Regions from separate parts of the Paenibacillus uliginis N3/975 genome, predicted to be linked through region 1. Evidence: riboswitches for the same ligand, from Rfam matches in the RefSeq annotation. Region 1 holds a riboswitch; the other holds the start of a gene.

Region 1 (7,815 bases):
CGCTATATTTGGCTGTCAGGACATCCTTGTTTAAGTACCCCTTCTCCTGCAAGGATAAGAACATTTGCGGCAGGGCGTCGAAGCGATTCCAATCGAATGTGCCGTCCAGCAGCTGCGCAGCATCATTCTTCTCCGGGCTTATAAAGACCGATGTCGCATAGAAATCGAAAAATTGCCCAATCGGCCATGAATCCGCTCCTCCAATATGAATAGGGACCACTTCTCCGCCACTTTTCGTTTTGATATCTTCAGCAGCCTTCATCAACTCGTCCCATGTCATTGGAACCTGTATGCCATACTTCTCAAGCACTGCAGCATTGTATACGGGACTCCCCTTGTCCTCGTCCATCGGCAGCACAAACACTTTCCCCTGCTCGTCGGTCACGGACGGCTTGATTGTGGCGCTCAACTTGCCTGCCCATTCCTCGTCTTTCAGATCGGCTAAATACGCACCGTAGCGAACCTTGGCCCAGCCGTGCGTAGCGAACACATCCGGCAGCTCGTTGGACGCCATCTTCATCCTCATAATGTTCTCGTACTCGGCACCCGGCGCGCTGAAATCCACTTTAATTTCCGGATTCTCCTGCATGAATTTGTTTGCAATATCCTGCAGCACTTTCGCGGGTTCACCGACAACGTTGGTCATGACGGTTAGATTTACCTTGGCATTTCCATCATTCCCCGTTGTTTGACCCGAATCGCTATTGGATGTCTTTCCTCCCGCCGCGTCGCCCCCTGTACTCGATGTACCGCAAGCTGCGAGCAGAAATGCAGCGATAACAAGAATCGTAAGCATTTTGAACCCATTCATCTGTCTCATCCGTATCCCCCTTGCTATAAAGTTGTATGTTATTCCATCATTTCAGTCCTAACGATATCATTAATGATTGCGCTTTCATATGCTGCAAACCTACGATTGCACCGCTCATTTCTACACTATCGATTTTCGTATTGACTTACCTGCGGAGTGTACCTATCCTTTATACAAGAATGAAGGAGGTTGATCCGTTATGGTCACGTTCAAGTCTCTACGCTCGAAGCTCACGCTAGTGTATGCTCTGACCATTGTCACTCCATTTTCCATCTTGGCTTTTGCACTCCCCTTCTACGCCCAATATGTGCTCACCAAAGATACGGAGAAGCTAACCGAAGGAACACTCCATGCCGTAGCCGGCAATATTGAAACCTATTTGGATGATTTGGAGCGGTTGACGGCCTCTCCCTATTTGAACGATAATGTCATTCAGTCGCTTAAAATCATTGCCGACAATGTATACGATTCTGCAAGCGCATACACGAAACTGCAGACGGATCGTGCTTTAAAAGGAACGCTGCCCAACTATTTAATTAACACTCGCAAAGATATTCTCAGTACGCTCATGATTACGATGAACGGAAAGCCATATTTAACGACTAAAAACAATAGCATCGACCTCATACCGAACTTTCCATTCCAGGACGAATCATGGTATCAACAAGCCATAGAAAAAAACGGGAAAGTCGCGTTCATCAGTTCCCACCCGCAAACTTACTTGACCAACCCCTCAGACATCCAAGTGTTTTCCGTATCCCGTTTAATCAAAAATCCGGATTCCGGACAACCGCTCGCCGTCATATCGGCCGATGCGGATACGAATGTACTCGAGAAAATAACGAAGGATATTCAATTTAACGTCAGTTCAGTTGTCGCGATCGTAGATGAAAGAAAAAATGTGATCTATGCGGGCAAGCCGCTGACCGATGAAATGATCAAGCAGCTTCGAGCGAGAGGAACCCCCAACGCACAAGAAACCGGATACGTTACCGTTTCTCAAACCATCAAACCGGCAAATTGGGAAATTACCGTGTTTTTATCCAATGAGGAGATACAACAGAAAGTACGCTGGATGTACATCACGGCGGTTTTGATATCGATTGGAGGACTCTTCGTCACTTTCTTTATTTTTCTTTACTCCTCGCAATGGATCGTCAAGCCGATCGCTCAAATGAAGGCAGTAATGACCAAAGTACGCAATGGGAATATGCAAGCACGCTACGAAGGGGAGGGATCGGACGAACTTTCCTATCTCGGACAGTCATTAAACAAGATGGTCATGCAACTGGACGAATTAATCAACCGGGAATATAAAGCGGTGCTGGCACAGCGAAATGCAGAATATCGAGCCTTGCAATCGCAAATTCAGCCCCATTTTCTATACAACGTGCTGTCCGGCTTTATCGGGTTGAACCGCATTGGAGACAAAAAGAAGCTGGAGAGCGCCATTATTTCGCTGAGCGGCATGCTTCGTTACATCCTGGAGGAGAATCAATGGACAACGGTCGAACAGGAATTCAATTTTTTAACAAAATATGCATTACTGCAGCAGCTTCGCTTCCAGGATAGGCTGACGATCCAGATTCATCATGACACGGAGACTGCCCAGTTCCGTATTCCGAAATTGCTTATTCAACCTCTATTGGAGAACGCGATTATCCATGGAGTTGAACCCGATGATCAAGAGCATGCCATTTATATATCCGCATTGATAGCAAGCGAGGACGGCAACGCGCAAATATGCATCGAAGTGCGTGACGACGGCGTCGGCTTCGATCCGAACGCGTCACATTCTCAATCGCATGTCGGCCTCGCCAACGTAAGGGCAAGATTGCAGCAAGTCTTCCCGAAAGCAACATTAACCGTGAACAGCGAGCTCGGAATCGGCACATGCATTGCAATCAAAATCCCTAAGGAGGAGAATGCATCATGAATATCTTAGTTGCAGACGATGAAAGCTTGATCAGAGCCAGCCTGAGAAGCATGCTGGACGAACTGGGCATGCCTGTCCACGTCATCGGGGAAGCCCGTAACGGTGAAGAAGCGATTCGTTTCGTAACCGAGCGGCAGCCCGATCTTGTATTCGTTGATATTCGAATGCCGAAGCTGAACGGCTTGGAAGTAATCGCTCATGGCAAAACAGTGTCCCCTCATACCAAATGGATTATTTTAAGCGGCTATTCGGAGTTCCAATATGCGCGAGAGGCGATACGCCTTGGGGCGTGCAACTATTTGCTAAAGCCGATCAGTCTGGAAGAAGTCCACGACAGCTTGACCCACGTACAAGAGCTGCATGATGCGCACATCATGGAACGTAGCCGTCAGATCGAACATGCGATTGTTTCGAGTATTCAGGGCAGAAGTGGGGTCAGCCAGGGCGATCATTTACTTGAAACGCTGCATTGCAAAGCAAGTGTGTTCTATTTCGATGATTTCCTATGCGATCATGAAGAACATGAACGACAACAACGATTCATCGAAACCTTGCGCAGCCTGATCCATAATCAATCTCTTACTAACAGTCTTTATTCCTTGGCAATGTCGCTTCCGGGCGGCCAACCCGCGATATTGTGGGCATGGCCGGCTTTGCACCATCATCAAGCGCTAGAGCTGCAGCAGAAGATGGAGAGAACCGTGAAGCATTTGCTTCAGGATCAGCTTGCCGCTTCCCGTGCAATTACGACGATACAATTAGAGGAGTGTTCGAATCTGCAAACGATGGTGGGGCAGATCGAAGAACTGCAGCGAGTCTCTTCCCTACGCGTGCTGTTCCCGATTGGAGGAGTCTATCCGCTAAGTGAGTTAAGCACAATAATTGAACGAGCCGAGTGTCTTCCTATAAGCACTCACGTAGATAATCTACGCCGATTATTCCGCCGGGAAGACTATCTTGGATACCTAAAAGCTGTCGATTGCATGGAGAAAGAATGGAACGGGGCACTCTCTGCGGATCAACACCTATGGCGCCGTATTCATGAATATATTTCACGTTCGCTCGGCATCACGTTAGAGCCGGGAACGTGCGTGGATCAGGCAAGCTGGTTTGCTCTTTTGAAAAATCATGGCGATCGCATGTTATCCCAGGCTTCGCGACACGACAATTCGTCCAAAGATATCGTGCAGCAAGTGATCGCTTATGTGGAGCAGCAGTATATGCATGACATCGGAATCAAGCAAATCGCGGATATGTTCCATGTGACGCCTAACTATTTAAGCTCTTTGTTCCATAAAAAGCACGGCAGTACCTTTCTAAAATACGTAACCGAAACGAGAATGCTGAAAGCGAAGGAGCTCCTGCTTAAGGAGCCCCATCTCAAAGTGCAGGAGGTTGCCGAAGCCGTTGGTTATTACAGCCCGCGCCATTTCACGAAGCTGTTCACAGAATATACCGGATGCTATCCGTCAGAGTTCCGTGAAAGGAATAAGGTGCACACGTTTTTGTAGAACCCGTTCATGATATTAAGCTCTCTCCAATGTTCCGGTATAGAAATACTAAACCCGAAGTCTTGGTGAGTATCAAGTAACAATTATGTGTTTTTATCATTCGTAAAACGACTTGTACCCAAACATAGTAAAACCTGATGTAGACATATGGAATAAAGCGGGGGTAATGAATATGGGATAACAGTGTTTCACTCGACATCTTTTGGCTTTCGGTAGAGGGCTTAAACGGATGACGCTTCCGTCTGGATTTGATGCAATCCTTGAAACAATCAGTAACCAGCTTACGCAGATACAAGACAACTTTAAAGATTCATGAGACAAAAGGATTATTTGTCATGCAATCTTATTGTTGCCTTCGTTGTTTTTGTTGTTCAGAAAGGAGGATTCGTATAGCTATCCGTTCTTCCATTACACCAAAATCACTGGTTCCTTATCTATAACCACTGATTTCGCGGCACCGTCAAATTGAGATATGTTTTAGACTAATCCACATAATTCCAACTCTTGAATTGTACTATTGTGCCCCCTTGACAATCCAGCAAATAAAAAAGTCCACGATCTAATCGTGGACAATACTCATTTAAGAGCGTTCTTCATCAAACATTCTTATCTAAATTTATTTAAATTAATCCACCTTAGCCCGATATGCTTCCGCAGTAAGCAGCTTGGCAAGTGCTTCCTCCAGATCGCCTTCAACTTCGATCTCAACAATCCAACCGCCTTCGTACGGTTCACTGTTCACCAGCTCCGGCTGCGACTCAAGATCTCCATTCAACTTGGTTATTTTACCGGATACCGGACAATAAAGCTCCGATACCGTCTTTACGGATTCAATTGATCCTATGCTATCCCCTGCAGCTACGTCTGATCCAACCTCCGGCAGCTCCACAAAAACAATATCGCCCAGTTGGCATTGTGCGTGATCGGTAATTCCAATACGTACGATGTTGCCTTCCACCTTCAACGCCCATTCATGATCTTCACTGTACACCAATTGCTCTCTGATTTCACTCATTTGAATTTCCTCTTTTCTTAATATGAAATGGATTCAAACAAAATAAAAAAAGGACAGGAAAAGACTCGCGCCTCTTCTCTGTCCTCGGTACCTGAGAGTTTATGAACGACCGTCTCTTTTACGGCCCTTCGTTTCCCCTTTGGCGGCTTTCGCTCTCTCCAGAGTTGCGTCAGACAGCGGTACTTTTACCTGAGAGATTACTCGTTAACCGGCAGGTGTAACGAATTGCTCCTTCGGTGCCGCCACCTTAATTGGCGTTGCGGTCTCTCCCGTCCATCGTCATCCACAATATGTAATTTGATTGATTTCTTCCACAGGATAAAGCACTTAGCAGATCATGTCAATATAGCTGACAAAAATAATATTTTTTGACGAACTAAAGGTTGACACGTTACAGAGACCGACGGTTATAATGATGTGAAGAACAAAAAGCATAATAGAGCTGAATAAGCGGATGAAGGTATTGGGAGAGATTACCGACTAACGGGTAACGCCGAAGGAGTAAACCGAAACAACGGTGAATCTCTCAGGCAAAAGGACTTTTACTGGACGCACCTCTGGAGAGAATCCTGATACATATAGGATCACCAAAGGGGAAACTCACACGCGCTTCATATCTTGCTTACATAATTTGTGTAGAGGTAACTCTCAGGTACAAAGGACAGAGCAGAAGGACAATGATACGGCAAAGCTTGCTTTGCGCGTATGTTATTCCTTTTGCCTGTCTTTTTTTGTGTAGTCCCAATTTCATGCTAAAGAGGTGCTCAAAATGAGTTCATTGCAACGAACGCCGCTTTACCCGCTTTACTCGGATTTCCCATCCGTCCGCTGCATCGATTTTGGAGGCTGGGAGCTGCCTGTACAGTTTCACGGAATTGTTCGAGAACACGAAGCTGTACGCCGACAAGCCGGTCTGTTCGACGTTTCCCATATGGGTGAATTTCTGGTAACCGGGCCAAACGCCGAGGTTTTTTTGCAGCAAATGGTTACTAATGATGTTTCGCGGTTGTCTGTCGGTCAGGCCCAATATGCTCCTATGTGCAATGATAACGGCGGCACCGTGGACGATCTGCTAGTCTACAAGCTCTCAGATAATCAATTTATGCTAGTTGTGAATGCATCTAACATCGACAAGGATTTACAGTGGTTAAAGGACCATCTCATCGATGGCGTTGACCTTCAAAACATCTCGATAGAAACCGCTCTCATTGCCCTGCAGGGTCCTGAAGCCGCGGCTATTTTATCTAAGGTGAGCGATGAACCTGTTCATACACTGTCATCTTTTCATTTTATTCAAAACGCGGATGTATGCGGTACCTCCGTTCTCCTCTCCCGTACCGGTTACACCGGCGAGGACGGCTTCGAAATATATTGCCCAGCTGAATCTGCTTCGGCCATATGGACAGGGCTGCTCGCTGCCGGCGAGCCGAACGGCCTGATTCCGGCAGGGCTTGGTGCGCGTGATACTCTTCGATTCGAAGCTAAGCTCGCGCTGTACGGCCAAGAACTGTCAGACACCATTTCTCCGCTTGAAGCAGGTCTTGGATACTTCGTAAAGCTGGACAAAGGCAACTTTATTGGACGAGATGCATTAGCTCTGCAAAAGAACGAAGGTGTATCCCGTAAGCTTGTTGGTGTTGAACTAATTGATCGCGGGATCCCCCGCTCTCATTACCTGGTGTATGTGGACGATTCTCTAATCGGTGAAATCACTAGCGGTACGCAGTCACCAACGTCGAAGCGAAATCTCGGCCTTGCACTGATCGACAGCAGATATGCTCCAGTAGGGACTGAGGTTTCGATTGAAATTCGCGGTAAGCGACTTAAAGCGATCGTAGTAAAGACACCATTTTATAAAAAAGGAGAAACCTTATGATGAAGCATCGTTATTTACCGATGACTGAGCAGGATCAATCTGAAATGCTTGCCGCTGTTGGCGCGGAATCCATTGAGGATCTATTTGCAGATATTCCTGCTGAGGTGCGTTACGACGGAGTTCTGCCCATGTCCGAAAAACTAAGTGAGCCTGAACTTCTAAAGTATATGAACGGACTTGCCGCTCGCAATGCTGATTTTGAACGTTACACCAGCTTTCTGGGTGCAGGGTTGTACGATCATCATATTCCTGTTGTACTTAATCATGTCATTTCACGATCCGAATTTTACACAGCGTATACGCCTTACCAGGCGGAGGTCAGTCAAGGTGAGCTGCAAGCGATCTTTGAATTTCAATCTTATATCTGTGAGCTGACCGGGATGAAGGTAGCCAATGCCAGTATGTATGACGGCTCCACTGCTCTTGCAGAAGCGGCGGCACTTGCGTCAGGCGCTACGAAGCGCAAGAAGATTGTCATTTCCCGTACCGTTCATCCGGAAGCTCGGGAAATAGTCCTTACTTCTGCTCACGGCCTTGGCCTTGAAGTTGTAGAGGTAGGCTTCAAAAACGGCGTTACCGACACCGATGCTTTGGCGTCTGCTATTACAGATGATACGGCTGCAGTCCTTATCCAATCTCCAAACTTCTTCGGATGCATTGAGGACG
Region 2 (7,815 bases), 1.6 Mb from region 1:
TTTACCATTTAGTCTAGAATCTTCTTCAAACAATTTTTGTAATATCCCTAACCGTATGTATTGGGACTGATCAAGACTATCAACATAATAATTCGACGAATTTGCAATCCAATGAGGTTCAAAACAAATCACTTTACCGTTATCAAAGACATGGTCGATCATCTTCTGAACAATTTTCCTAGAATCAGTCATATGTAATAAAAATGCATGACAAATAGCTATGTCATACATCGGCTGGCTATCCATTTCTTCTATATCGACTACTTTAAATTCAGTGGGATAAGGCAGGTTTAGAAATATTTCTTTTGCTCGATTGATTAAGTCAGTACCCTTGTCAATCCCCGTGTAGGTGGACCCTTCAGGTAACAGTGGAAGGAGCTTTAGTCCGAGAAATCCGTAGCCGCATCCATAATCAATGATGTTCACAGGCTTGTCGATCTTCCAAACTCCCTTAACCAAGAAGTCCAGATAATCATCATTGTAGTATAACCAACGAGTTTTTCTGAGATATTCGATCTGCTTGTCCCAATAATAATCAGACATTTAGCAAGCTCCTTTTATTCAGTTTGTTAGCGATAATACATTAGCCTTACGAGCCTTATGAACCCTCACCCTCGAAGTCTTGACAGAGCTCCTTTTGCTGCTTGTTTCCCATTATGCATTCCAGATTCCGAAACCTCGATTAACTTATCTTTAGCTGGAATATATCTGTGATATCCTAGAATTTCACAAGCTCTTTCCTGTACGTACATATCCTCATCATCTAAATATTTGACCAATGAATCGAGATGCATTTTTGGTGTTAAAGCCATGATTGAAAAAAGAAGCTGACATCTGAGATCGTCATCAAGATCATTGGAATTCAATAAATGGTTTAACTCATCAATGCTTTTCTGATCATCTTCAAGATCTTGAAGGCAACTTTCTGTTTCTACGGGGTACTCTTTTTTTAGTTCTCTCCAATCAAGATCAGGATCTTGTTCAATGGAACGAATAAATGAGCTTACACTTCTGAAGCTTGGTGAGATATCAGTTTCTTCATGGTCGATATAACAAATTTTGTATTTTAAAGGGCCTTGATAAAAGACTCCAACATAATTTGAGTTGTCATCAGTCCATAAAGGGATTATATTTTGATACACTTCAATATCAGATAAAAATTCAATAAGTTCTACGATCTCATCTGAATCCATTACTCTTAATGAAAACTCATTAGCGTTTTGTTTTTCTTTATGTAACTCCAAAATCTCTATGAAATCATTAGGTACTTCTATATTAAGTCTTGTAAATAGTTGTTTATAATACATTTATACCGACTCCTTTGAAGCATGATATTTATTTCTTGAGCTATGAATACTGAACCTACATTGCTTTGATCATTCATAAAACTCCATATGCTCTTTATCGGCCTTGTAATAATCTAACCGATCTTTTAGATGCCCTGTATGAAACTCAAACATATGACCATCAGGATCCAAGAAATAAATCGATTTTTTATCCTTTTCATCTCGATCTCTCCCTGGCAATATATCCACACGCAAATCTTTCAATCTATTTAATAATAGATCAAAGTCTTTCTCTTTAATCGTGAAGGCAATATGCGTATATGTCCTTTGATTCTGACTCCGGTCGATATCCTCTTGGTTTAGGGCAACCCATAAGCCATTTAAATCAAAATAAGCTAGCCTTCTTCCCTTTACTAATAGCTTTGCTTCAAACACATGGGTATAAAAATCAATGGACGTTTCTAAATCGGATACGGAAAAACATAAATGATTTATCGCTTTGATTTTCATAGTTTAGGTTTCTCCCATCTTTATTCACGCTCATATGATTCTTCTCTATAAGACTAAAGCCATATTAATCTGTCCATGCTCTTCTATTGTAATTATCATCGCATCATCTTCGCTAGCTTCATCATTTGAATGAAATTGCCATGCCCCATCATCTTCATCATGCGAAACGAAAAAGGCCAATCCTTCATTTTATATATGTATTCCCTTCGATTAATTTGTTATTTTGGAGGTTTTTGAGCTTGTCTGATCAGTTTTCCTCCATCAAAATGTCTACCATATTTTTTAATCGTTTCTTCGATTTCATGATCCATAGGAATCTGGTTTGAAATTTTCCAGGTTAAGAAATAGGCTTGCACCTTACCTCCATAAAAAACCCATGCAAAAAATTTGGTTGCAAATTTATGAGCTCCTTTGGTTCTAAAATTATTCATCGAGCTCCCATCTTTCCACACCGTAACAGTTTGACCAATTCCACTCTGAAGTTGTCCTGAGAGTTCGGCATATAATAATTTTTCATTCTTAGTTAGTTGTTTCTTAACAAATTCATTAACAATTCCATTTATGATAATTCTGAAAATATTGAATCTTTCTCCCCTTGTTACTGAAATAATCGCAGTCTCAGGCAAAAGTGTATCTCTATCGCCTAAAGTAAACTTAGCTCCGTACTTGTTGTTTGGATCTTGATGTTTTATCCATACCTTCATGGAAACACCTCCAAATTCTCTTTTTCAGTACTACAGCTAATATTTATGCGATATCCCACCTGATTAAGTCTGTCTGCGTATACAGTCAGCCGAAATATGCTGAGTCATGCATTGTCTCTCGCATATCAAGAAATAATTGCCTGCACTTCTATCTCTCCTTTAGACCCCTAATGATTTGTTTTTGGTGTAAGCCAAGCAATGTCATAGCCCATTTCGCTTAAAATTTCTAGTCCATTTTGAAATTCGATTATGTTTTCTCCGGTCCAACCATTTCTTAAGCCGTATAAGATGAACTTTTTAATCGTTTTTGGATGATGTAAATTAAAAGTTTCTACTTTATTTGTCTTTTTATTTTTCAAATCAACGCCTATCAATAGTGGGCTGCCAGTAATAGGATCATCCCATGTACAAAAAAGGAACGTTAATGTTAAATTTTTCTTATCTTTTAGAGAAACCTTTAATGTAATATGGCTTCTTTTTTCGTTATATTTTTGATTCAAAACATATACATATTCTTTTTCATCTATAATCATGTTTCTTGTCTTTTTCTTCATAACTAAACACCCTTATATTAATATCTACAGTCAATAAATGACTATTATTAAATCTGAAAATGATCTTGTATCCGTCATTCTCTGTATTGGCAAACTCCTCTTGGTGTGATTCTGAAGTATAATTTTTTGGTCAGTCAAACTAGTTGAGACTTTCATATAATTCTTCGTTCTATCGTATATCGCTCTCGTATTCATGACGACACACCACCTAAAAAAAGACGACCCGGCCTTAGATATCTCCTATCTTAGGTCAGGTCGCGTGTTGTCTGGATCATCTTCCTTGATTATACATCTGTAAAGCAAGGGGCGTAAGCCCAATAGCGGAAATGCAATATTTTGTTCACTCATCACATAAACAACTATACCGCTTTGAAAAATCCATCATGTCTCAGCAAACATTGTCTTATTGAGGTCCAAATGCCCTTCGCCCTTACTGTACTCTTATTATCTTTCAGAATCCCTTCTTATCTCTGTTTCATATGCCTTAGATAAAGACGCGTTTCAGTCACAACCACCCCAGACAAACCAAGCAGGGCAACTAGGTTCGGCAGTGCCATCAGTCCATTCACAATATCCGCGAGCAGCCAGATCGCTTGTAGCTTGATAAACGCGCCCACTCCGACCAGAACGATAAACACGATGCGGTAAGGCAGGATTGATTTAACGCCAAATAAGTATACGATGCAGCGTTCGCCGTAATAATTCCAGCCTAGAATCGTCGTAAACGCAAATAAAATGAGGCAAAACATAAGAATTAAGGAGCCAAACGGTAATGCCGCATCAAACGCCGCTTGTGTCATTTCCGCTCCTTCCGCAGCCCCATTCCAAGCGCCGGTTACAATCAGAGTCAATCCGGTCAGTGTGCATACAATAATCGTATCTATAAAAGTGCCCGTCATCGACACAAGTCCCTGCTCCGCAGGCCATTTCACCTTGGCCGCAGCGGCCGCAATCGGCGCACTGCCAAGACCGGATTCATTTGAAAATACACCTCTTGCGATGCCGTTGCGAATAGCCAGCATAACAGTAGCGCCGAGAAATCCGCCGCCTGCCGCGGTCGGATTGAACGCGCTCTGAAACACGAGCGACAGAGCGTATGGAAGCTTATCAGCGAAGGCAATAAGCACGATGCAGCTTGTTACCACATAGACAATGGCCATGATGGGCACAACTTTCGTGGTCACCCTTGTAATATTCTTGAGCCCTCCAAAGGTCACCAATGCAGTCAAAGCGGTCACTACAGCTGCAGTTGCAGCGACTGGAATACCCAAACTTGACTGCGTAGACGTTACAATGGCATTGACTTGCGGGAAGGTGCCAATCCCGAAAAATGCGACCAATACCCCACTCACAGCGAAAAACACAGCCAGCGGTTTATATCTTACACCCAAGCCTTGTTCAATATAATACATCGGCCCACCCGATACTTGCCCATTCTCGTCTATCTTCCGGTACTTTACGGCCAGCACACCTTCGGCGTATTTGGTTGCCATGCCAAAAAAAGCAGCCATCCACATCCAGAACAGCGCTCCCGGGCCGCCCATTTGAATAGCGGTCGCTACACCGACAATGTTCCCCGTTCCAATGGTGGCAGCCAGGGCGGTAGCAAGCGCGCCAAAGCTAGTTACGTCTCCTTGCCCTTCATTTTTTGCGGTGAATACGAGCTTGAGTGCCAGCGGCAGACGAAAAACTTGTAGCAAACCGAGGCGGAATGTGAAAAAAATCCCCGTCCCCACCAACAATACAAGAAGCGGCGGCCCCCATACAAAATGATCCACACTGTCTAACCATTGTTCTAACATGTACATTCCTCTTCCCCTCTTCAGCATCGATATCGATGTGTCTCACGACACGAAAAAAGAGTCAAATCGATAGATTTGACTCTGGGGACATTTTTGCAGAAAAGCAAATAAAACGATAGGTGATTATAATCACAAATTCGAATAATGATGCATAATATCTGCAATCCCTGTCCTTTTACCTGAGAGTTTTAACGTGTACTGACACGTCTTGCCCCTTCGGTGCCCCACATCAGCGGAGTCTCTCCAGAGTTCTGTCCGTCTACGGTCCTGCTTGCTTCAATCCTTTGAGAATGATGCAAACGCCTGAGAGTTTTGCCCCTTCGGCCAAGCCATCGCCTGTCTCCCGTAAACTTCATCCAGTTATGAAGTTGTTTATCTATTATAGAGAACCGTCTGCGATTCCGCAAGGATGTTCTCTATGGCAATACACCTTTATATTAATATCTACAAGTCTATAAATGACTATTATCAAATCTAAAAATGATCTTGTATCCGTCATTCTCTGTATTGGCAAACTCCTCTTGGTGTGATTCAGAAGTGTAATTTTGAATTGTTTTTCTCCAAAATGATTGAGCCCTCTTATTTGCTTCTGTCGGGTTTGTTTGCAGTTCCCAAGACCCTTTATGTTTATTAAACACTTGTACTGCTGCAGCTTCAGCTATACCTTTCCCACGGAATGGCCTCAACATAAAAAACTCATTCATGAAAAATTCACTGCCATGAGGCGTGTAAGGTGGAGTTGCTACAAACGCAAAGCCTGCCGGGATATCATCTACTCTAACTAAATACGGGAATAGTACAGATGGATTCTCCCACCAGACATCGAAAACTTTGTTTTGCTCATTCAACGTCAATATATCATCATCTTCATATACACCATATCTATTCGGTTTCCATTCCCATATTTCAGATAAATCATGTAAGTATAGCGGGTACAAGTTGTTTACAATAAATTTTGTAGATTGGTCAGTCAAACTAATTGAGATTTTCATATAATCCTCCCTGGTTGATCAACGTTCACACATGCTTCCACCATATTCCTGCACATTCAGGTACGGTTGACCACTGGTTTTCATCGATCTTTCTTGAAATATCTGAGCCAAAGAAAAACTCCATATTTTCTTTAGCTTCTGTCGTATTTGCAAACTGATAATCTGTCCTTATCCAGCGATGTGAAAAACCGTATTTACTCTCAAGAAGCGAATAATATTCTGTTAAAAACTTAGGTGGATTGGGGCTTTCAGTTCCAGTTCCCAAAGTCTCCAATATTATAATTGTCCCTGCAGGTTTCAAGACACGCATAAGTTCAGAAACGATTAACTCTAGGTTCTCTTTCCAATCAATATTGCCCGTGTTAGTTAAGTAACTAATGCTCCAACCAGATACAATTAAATCAATTGATGCATTGTCGATTGGAAGCTTTCGATGATCAGCTACAACGGTAGTCCAATTGCGAGACAAACTATTATTAATTAATTTTTTGTCTAAAAGCTCTAACATAGATTCAGATATATCTGTACAAACTAGTGAGTTAGCTTCCAGGGCTATAAAGCTTGAAAGCCTCCTGATCCAGCCCCTAGATCTAAAACATCCAGTCCTTTATATGACCTGATTTCTTTAATATACTCCGTTAAATCAGGTTGCCGACTAACCATATCCTCATATGAAAAAGATAGATCCTTATATATTTCATCATGACTTGGCACTAAGATCCCCTCCTAATTTCGTATTTTATTAACTTCACATGATTGAGCACTTGTATTCCGAGCTGTAATGTTCCCTCTTCATAAAAATCACTATTCAAAATCATTCCAATGGTTTCTTACAAATTCAATCAACAACTTGTATATTAAATTATAATCAATCCGATCGTACTTCTCGGTTAAATCTGACCAATATTTATATTTCGTTTCTTCATCCTCATTTGATAAATATGCCGTACTAGCTTGATCAAATATTTTTCTATGTTCATGTGCATTAAGAGATTGTAAACATTTAATTGTCTCTTCAATGTATACACCTTCACTATTTAAAAAATACTGTGACAATCCACCATTACCAATTTCTCCATCAAGCCTGCAAGCTAATGAGAGCGTCCTCTCGCTTTCATTCAGTGATTCAAAAGTTCGATTATTTCTGCTCATGGCAATCAACATCTCAGAAATCTTTTCTCTATCTGTATCATATCTTTGAAAGATATAGTCTTTTGAAAATATTATTTTAATCTCTCCTTTGTATCTTTTTGAATCACTCACTTGTTCTAACAAGTTTGCTTTCAACTCCTTTTTAATTATGTAATAAAGACCAAGTGTTACGAACACTTGGTCCAAACTAAATATTCACTAATGTCTTAGGCAATAGGTGTACCGTTTTTAACAGGTTCATCTGGTTTTAGGAGCACCACATCACCCTCTACAGGAACACCGCCGATGACCAACACCTCCGATTTAAAACCGGCGATACGTCTAACAGGAAAATTCATTACAGCGATTACTTGACGTCCAATAAGTTGTTCTGGTTCATATCTTTGTGTAATTTGAGCAGAAGAGTGTTTAATCCCCATCTCACCAAAATCGATTTCTAATTTTATTGCAGGTTTTCGAGCTTCTGGAAACGGCTCTGCTTTAATAACAGTACCGACACGAATATCTAATTTCATAAAATCCTCAATTGTCACCATGGTTGCTGCCTCCATTTTACAGTTATACTAATTTCACGATATCACAATTGATAGTTAATGGTAATCCTTTTCTCGAAGATCCTCAGGTAGATCAAGGAATTTCAGATCGCAGCGAAAAATCGTTGTTATATGATTAAGTGCTATCTTGAGATGCCTTCAACATGCTCTTAAACACCTCCGACTTAACAAATACCGCTTCATCAAAATGTCTCTGGCAAACCCAGAAGTGTTAGTATTGCAGCGCAAATACGATGTAAACAGGTAATGTCGTCTTCCTGC

The links. A riboswitch is a leader RNA that binds a small molecule or an ion and turns the genes downstream of it on or off. The one in region 1 is predicted to bind glycine.
Region 2: linked by a shared signal. The riboswitch ahead of B9N86_RS19135 (alanine/glycine:cation symporter family protein) and the one ahead of gcvT (glycine cleavage system aminomethyltransferase GcvT) in region 1 are both predicted to bind glycine.

What each region holds. Positions count from the first base shown of each region.
Region 1 covers NZ_LT840184.1:2,471,385-2,479,199, reverse strand. Annotated here, with positions in the region: gene B9N86_RS11790 (ABC transporter substrate-binding protein) at 1-820, opposite strand, end outside; gene B9N86_RS11785 (cache domain-containing sensor histidine kinase) at 1,011-2,747, shown strand; gene B9N86_RS11780 (response regulator) at 2,744-4,258, shown strand; gene gcvH (glycine cleavage system protein GcvH) at 4,884-5,273, opposite strand; glycine riboswitch at 5,441-5,556, opposite strand; glycine riboswitch at 5,728-5,825, shown strand; glycine riboswitch at 5,829-5,940, shown strand; gene gcvT (glycine cleavage system aminomethyltransferase GcvT) at 6,043-7,149, shown strand; gene gcvPA (aminomethyl-transferring glycine dehydrogenase subunit GcvPA) at 7,149-7,815, shown strand, end outside.
Region 2 covers NZ_LT840184.1:4,024,647-4,032,461, forward strand. Annotated here, with positions in the region: gene B9N86_RS19110 (class I SAM-dependent methyltransferase) at 1-543, opposite strand, end outside; gene B9N86_RS19115 (HEAT repeat domain-containing protein) at 609-1,307, opposite strand; gene fosB (metallothiol transferase FosB) at 1,377-1,796, opposite strand; gene B9N86_RS30675 (hypothetical protein) at 1,842-1,976, opposite strand; gene B9N86_RS19125 (hypothetical protein) at 2,015-2,500, opposite strand; gene B9N86_RS19130 (hypothetical protein) at 2,668-3,054, opposite strand; gene B9N86_RS19135 (alanine/glycine:cation symporter family protein) at 3,519-4,862, opposite strand; glycine riboswitch at 5,014-5,113, opposite strand; gene B9N86_RS19140 (GNAT family N-acetyltransferase) at 5,309-5,848, opposite strand; gene B9N86_RS19145 (class I SAM-dependent methyltransferase) at 5,874-6,356, opposite strand; gene B9N86_RS30840 (hypothetical protein) at 6,401-6,562, opposite strand; gene B9N86_RS19150 (DMP19 family protein) at 6,653-7,123, opposite strand; gene csaA (chaperone CsaA) at 7,207-7,536, opposite strand.